DNA from 3 places in the Blautia sp. LMAG:89 genome. Region 1 is predicted to be linked to each of the others. Evidence: predicted binding sites of a transcription regulator. Region 1 holds the regulator's gene; each other region holds the start of a gene.
What was found. Region 1 encodes HrcA, which represses chaperone genes, less so after heat shock. Its sites were predicted from a motif close to TGTTAGCACTCNNNNNNNNNGAGTGCTAACA; they were not measured.
Positions count from the first base shown of each region.

Region 1 (2,272 bases):
TGAGTACCTTTCAGAATGCAGGCGTGTATAGAAAAGATAAGATCCATATGGCACCATTTCCGGAATTTGACGAGAAGGTGACCAATATCGCAACCTGGCAGTATGTACTGAATAAAAATTCTGATCATAAAGAAGCAGCTCTGAAGTTCCTTCAGTATGTGTCCGGATATGAGGCCAGTAAAAATTACGGACAGCTGACAAGAATGTGTCCGGCAAGACTGGATGTGATCGAGGATAAGAATTTTGATCTGGATGGCATTGAAATGATCCGGCAATATCTGAAAGATTATAAGCTGAAGGCAAGACCACTGTGTGCCGATTCCATAGAAGCTGTTTCGTCCATGGGAACGGAATTTCAGAAATATGTGCTGGGACAGAAAACAGAAGCGGAATTTTTTGCCGGGGCACAGAACTGCATAGACCAGTATTACAAAAAAGCATCGTACTGATGCTTTTTTTGTTTTGAAAAAATAAGAACTTTTTTTCAAAACATATTGACAAATATTTTACATGGTGATATCTTAAAGACTGTAGATGTTAGCACTCCACTAAAATGAGTGCTAACAGATGTAAAAAAAGAATCAACATCCGTCAGGAAAGAATAAAAAGGAAAGGAGATGGATTCATGGAAGAGGTGTTGAATGAGCGCAAGCAAAAAATCTTAAAAGCAATCATCAAGACCTATATGGAAACCGGAGAACCGGTTGGTTCCAGGACCATTTCCAAGTATGCGGATCTCAATGTCAGTTCCGCAACGATCCGAAATGAAATGTCAGACCTGACAGATATGGGCTATATCGTCCAGCCTCATACCTCAGCAGGAAGGATTCCTTCAGATAAAGGCTACAGACTTTACGTCAATGAGCTGATGAAGGAGAAGGAAGCGGAGGTTGCAGAGCTGCGAGATCTGATCATTGAGAAGACAGATAAGATGGATAAGGTGCTTAAGAAGGTTGCGAAGGTTCTTGCTTCCAATACCAACTATGCTACCATGGTTTCCGTTCCGCAGTACAGCGGCAACAAGATCAAGTTCATCCAGCTGTCGAGAATGAGCGAGCTTCAGCTTGTGGCAGTGGTTGTCAGTGACAACAATACAGTCCGGAACCAGATCATCAATCTGGATGAGGAAATGGACGACCAGACGATCCTGAAACTGAATCTTCTTCTTAACACCAATCTCAATGGGATCCCGATTCAGGATATCAACCTTGGGATGATCGCCAGACTGAAGGAACAGGCAGGCAGCCACAGCGGTGTGGTGGCAACGGTTCTGGATGCAGTGGCAGCCACCATTCATGTGGAAGAGGAAGATATGGAGATCTATACTTCAGGTGCAACTAACATCTTCAAGTATCCGGAGCTTGCCGATAAAGAGAAGGCAACGGAGCTGATCTCCGCATTTGAGGAGAAGCATGAACTTGCCGATCTTGTAAAAGAACAGATGTCAGATGGAGAGAATACAGGAATCCAGGTTTACATCGGTGATGAGATGCCGATCCAGACCATGAAGGACTGCAGCATTGTAACTGCCAGATATGAACTGGGAGACGGAATGTACGGAACCATCGGGATCATCGGTCCCAAACGAATGGATTATGAGAATGTAGTGGACAGTCTGAAGGAACTGAAGAATCATCTGGATGACGTTTTGAAAAAGAAGAAAACTTAGAAAGGCGGTAGAAAAAAAGTGTCGGAGGAAACAAAGAAAACATCCGAAGAGCAGGAAGCGGAGAAGGAAATCCCCGTAACTGACGGAGATCAGGAAGAAGAAAACCTGACACCGGAGGGAGAAGATCTGCCGGAGGAAGAAAACAATACTCCAGGCGAAGAAGCTGCCTCAGAGGATAAAAAAGAAGAAAAATCAAAAACTTCCTTTTTCGGAAAGAAGAAAAAAGATAAATCTGAGCAGAAGGTGGAGGAACTTACCGATCGCCTGAAGCGTACCATGGCTGAATTTGATAATTTCCGTAAAAGAACGGAAAAAGAAAAATCCAGTATGTACATCATCGGAGCAAAAGAGATCGTTGAAAAGATCCTGCCGGTTGTGGATAACTTTGAAAGAGGTCTTGCACAGGCACAGGAAGGCGATGCTTTTGCAGATGGAATGAAAATGATCTACAAGCAGCTTACCACAACACTGGATGAGCTTGGTGTGAAGCCGATCGAAGCAGTGGGAAAGGAATTCAACCCGGATTTCCATAATGCAGTGATGCATGTGGAGGATGAAGAGGTTGGAGAGAACATCGTGGTGGAAGAATTCCAGAAGGGTTAC
Region 1 is NZ_NANC01000004.1:55,725-57,996, reverse strand. It holds gene CCC70_RS04295 (ABC transporter substrate-binding protein) at 1-449, shown strand, start outside; gene hrcA (heat-inducible transcriptional repressor HrcA) at 626-1,669, shown strand; gene grpE (nucleotide exchange factor GrpE) at 1,688-2,272, shown strand, end outside.

Region 2 (2,272 bases), on a different contig from region 1:
CTGCTGTTTCTGCAATGGTAATATTTCCGCCTTCCGCCGTGGTTCCTTCTGTTTCTGCTGCAAAAACAGTCATTCCTGACATAACAGTTGTTCCTGCCACTGCAGCTGCCAGAAGCGCTGCCAGTACTTTTTTTCTCATTTCCTGTTCCTCCTGTGTTTCAGTGAGTATTCCTCTTTTCCCACCAGTTTAATATGATATAGGTAAGATAATACTATACCATATTACCTTTGTCAAGCTGTCCCTGGCTCTTCAGAGATTTTTTTACTGCATTTCGTTAAAGCTTGTATTTATTCTACATACAGATCACACAGGCGTCAAGATAAATTTTCTGTATCTTGCCTCTGCTATATATATATTTCCTTAATTCGTCATATTTTTGATCCAGTGTCCGTAATTGCACTTCAAAAATGCAGGCACGCATTTAAAGATCTGATCTGCATTCAGGCAGCATACCACCACTGCCGGAGATGCCTTGACTACAAATGCCATAAACATGGACAGAGGGATCACGATCCACCAGGTACTGATCAGGTCCACCTTCATGGAATAAGCAATGCTTCCGCTTCCCCGGATGATACCACCGTTTGTCGGCATCTGATAGGACATTCCTACCATTACTACACTTAAGTCATTACCGAAAGCCCGAAGGCAACCCCTGCAATTTCCACACAGCGCAGTGTAGCAAGCAGGATCTGCGTCACTGCAAAGAAAAAGTAAGTAAACCGGATGATCGCCAGGTAGGAAAGACCGGCTTCAATAATCGCCTGGTCTGTTGTAAAAAGCCCCAGCAGCTGTGTTGGAAAAAGACTGGCCAGGATAAACAGCACAAGGGCAATAAAAAAGCCTGTGCGCATGGCCCAGGCACTGATCTTTCTTACCGGCTCTGTCTCTTTCTTTCCCCAGTACTGACTTCCGAATATGACAAGTCCGTCTCCCAGCGCCATAAGCAGCTGCTGAAAGACGAACTGTACCTGATTTACGGTAGTCACACCGGATAATGCAGTTTCACTGAAGGCTCCAAGCATAATGTTGTCAGCAAGATTGACGCTTAAGGTCACTACATTCTGCAACACCAACATGGAGCATAATTTCAGAAAATTACGATAAAAATTCGTCATCAATCTTTTACGATGGCAATGATATCATCTGCGTTGATCACCAGATATTTCTCACCCTCATATTTGATCTCAGTTCCTGTGTATTTTCCGTAGATCACACGGTCACCTGGCTTTACCTGTACCGGTACTTCTTTACCGTCTACGACCTTACCGCCACCTACTGCGATAACCTCTGCCTGCTGGGTTTTCTCCTTGGAGCTTTCCGGAAGTACGATGCCGGATGCGGTTTTGTCTTCTGTCTCAAAATATTTTACGATAACTCTGTCTGCAACTGGTTTTAATGCCATATTCATTTCCTTCTTTCTGTGATTATTAGCACTCTTAAGCTCCGAGTGCTACTCTTTTTTTATCATACTACATATCCGAAAATTGTCAAGATATTTGCGGATATGTAGTATGATATTATTTATGATAGGGCTCTCCGCTGATGATACGATAGCTGCGGTAGATCTGTTCCAGAAGAATCACACGCATCAGCTGATGAGGAAATGTCATCTTCGAAAAGCTTAAAGCATAGTCTGATCTCTTCAGTACTTCTTTTCCAAGACCGATAGAGCCGCCGATCACAAACTGGATATGGCTGGTCCCACGTATTCCCAGCTCGTTGATCTTCCGTGCGAAGTTCTCAGAGGTCAGCTGTTCGCCTCCGATCTCTAGAGTGATCACAAACGCATCATCCCGGATATATTTAAGAAGACGCTCCCCTTCCTTGTTCCGAATGGCATCTTCTACTGTTTCGCTGGCATTATCCGGCGTTTTTTCGTCGGACACTTCTATGATCTCCAGCTTGCAGTAACGCCCGAGGCGCTTGGAATACTCCGCAATGGCATCCCGCAGATATTTTTCCTTGATCTTCCCTACTGTCAGGATACTTATTTTCATCCGCCGTTCTCCTCCAGATAATTCTCAAATTCTTCTGCTGACATCAAAACCTTCCTTGGCTTGGTTCCTTCCTCCGGACCTACCACTCCTGCGTCACAAAGCTGATCCATGATCCTTGCCGCACGGTTAAATCCGATCTTGAACATACGCTGGAGCATACCGATGGAGGCCTTTTCCTTCTCAATGATAAATTTACCGGCTTCTGTAAAATAGACATCTCTGTCACCGCCGCCGGCTCCTCCCGGGACACCGGCTGTATTGACCTGCTTCT
Region 2 is NZ_NANC01000012.1:348,176-350,447, forward strand. It holds gene CCC70_RS14835 (ABC transporter substrate-binding protein) at 1-139, opposite strand, end outside; gene CCC70_RS16425 (hypothetical protein) at 362-595, opposite strand; gene CCC70_RS16430 (MATE family efflux transporter) at 625-1,080, opposite strand; gene groES (co-chaperone GroES) at 1,119-1,406, opposite strand; gene rlmH (23S rRNA (pseudouridine(1915)-N(3))-methyltransferase RlmH) at 1,522-2,001, opposite strand; gene CCC70_RS14855 (FtsK/SpoIIIE family DNA translocase) at 1,998-2,272, opposite strand, start outside.
Region 2: a site for HrcA is predicted at 1,430-1,460, ahead of groES (co-chaperone GroES). Genes of this name have one in related genera too.

Region 3 (2,272 bases), on a different contig from region 1:
GAATAACCTTACAGGCATCAAAAAACCATCCGATATCAAAGATCTTCCTAATGGAACCCAGAAAACCCAGAAAGCCCTGAAGCTTCCGGGAACAGTAAAGATCACTACAACAAAGGGAGAGCAGAAGGCATCGGTTAAATGGGATGTTAAGGGGTCTTCTTATGATCCGTCTTCTGCAGAACGTCAGATATTTAATGTAAAAGGTACTGTCATTCTTCCGGAGGGGGTTAAGAATCCCAACAAGATCAGTACAGTGATCGCAGTAAGTATTACAGTAAATGGATATCAGGGCACGGAAGCCGCTGCATCGGACAATAAGATCACAGGAATTGATTCCAATGGCAAGTATGATACCAATACAAAGATCACCTTTACAGCAGCTGGTGCAGGGATGGATAATACAAACCCGCGTAAGGGAGATACCAGATATCAGCCGAAGAGCTGGAAGATCACAGAGACCCGTACCTGGGATGGAGAGCCTTATACTGCAACATTCCGTGTCAGCAAGCCGGGAAAATATACTCTGAAAGTTACCTTTGGACAGCAGAAATATGACGGCTCCAGCTGGAAGGATACCGGTACACAGTCAGAAAGTACGGTTACTTTTACGGTATCACAGGCAGCAGTTCTTACTGCGACTCCGAGCCCGGCAGTGACACAGACAAATCAGAAATCTGCAGTGCAGACGGGAGACAGTACACCGATCATGACATTTGTGATCATTTTGATCGTGGCTGTGGTATGCATTGGAGGAATTCTTGTATATCGTAAAAAGAAAAAATAAGAACAGAATGTAGAAGATTGTTTTACAGCACCCTCCGTACAAAAAAATGTACGGAGGGATTTTTTTGCACATAGAGATCCGTTTTACATGCTGTTACTAGCACTCTGTAATGATGAGTGCTAAATTTTTCTTGACTTTTGTAAAAAGTCGTATTAGTATATATTTATTGAAAAAAACAACAGGTTTCCGGCTCTGCCGGAACATCAGAAATAAAAATAAAAACAAAAGGAGAGTGACATATATGTCAGCAAAACATGGCAGTTTATCAATCAACAGTGAAAATATTTTTCCGATCATCAAGAAATGGTTATATTCCGACCATGATATTTTTGTAAGAGAGATGATCTCCAACGGATGCGATGCGATCACCAAACTGAGAAAGCTGGAAGTTATGGGAGATTATACATTCCCGGAAGGTTACAAACCGGCTGTAAATGTTATCGTTGATCCGGATCAGAAAACTTTGAAGTTTATTGATAACGGTATTGGTATGACAGCGGATGAAGTAGAGGAATATATCACACAGATCGCTTTTTCCGGTGCCACAGAGTTCCTTGAGAAATATAAGGATAAAACAACGGATGATCAGATGATCGGTCATTTCGGACTTGGATTTTATTCTGCATTTATGGTTGCAGATGAAGTACATATCGATACTCTCTCTTACAAAGAGGGTTCCACACCGGTACATTGGACCTGTGACGGCGGTACAGAGTATGAGATGGCAGACGGAAACAAAACAGAGCCGGGAACAGAGATCACTCTTTTCCTCAATGAGGAAAGCCTGGAGTTTGCCAATGAATATCGTATGAGAGAGGTTATTGAGAAGTACTGTTCTTTCATGCCGGTAAATATCTATCTTTCCAAAGCAAATGCTGAACAGGAGTATGAAACCATCGATGAGGCAGATCTCCGTGAAGATGATGTGGTAGTTGAGCATATCCATGAGGATGCCAAGACAGAGGAAAAGGAGAATGATAAAGGCGAGAAAGAAGTTGTGGAAGTTTCTCCTGCCAAAGATAAAGTAAAGATCAATAAACGGCCGGTATCTTTAAGCGATACACAGCCGCTCTGGATGAAACACCCAAATGAGTGCACGGATGAAGAGTATAAAGAATTTTACCGTAAGGTATTTATGGATTACAAGGAGCCGCTGTTTTGGATCCATCTGAACATGGACTATCCGTTCAATCTGAAGGGTATCCTGTATTTCCCGAAGATCAGGACAGAGTATGATTCCATTGAGGGAACCATCAAGCTTTATAATAATCAGGTATTTATTGCAGATAACATCAAAGAGGTGATCCCGGAATTCCTTCTTCTTCTGAAAGGTGTGATCGACTGCCCGGATCTTCCATTGAATGTTTCCCGTTCTGCACTGCAGAATGATGGTTTTGTGAAAAAGATTTCTGAATACATCACCAAGAAAGTAGCAGATAAGCTCACCGGAATGTGCAAGACAGACAGAGAGTCTTATGAGAAGTACTG
Region 3 is NZ_NANC01000007.1:96,089-98,360, reverse strand. It holds gene CCC70_RS10230 (choice-of-anchor D domain-containing protein) at 1-784, shown strand, start outside; gene htpG (molecular chaperone HtpG) at 1,026-2,272, shown strand, end outside.
Region 3: a site for HrcA is predicted at 879-909, ahead of htpG (molecular chaperone HtpG). Genes of this name have one in related genera too.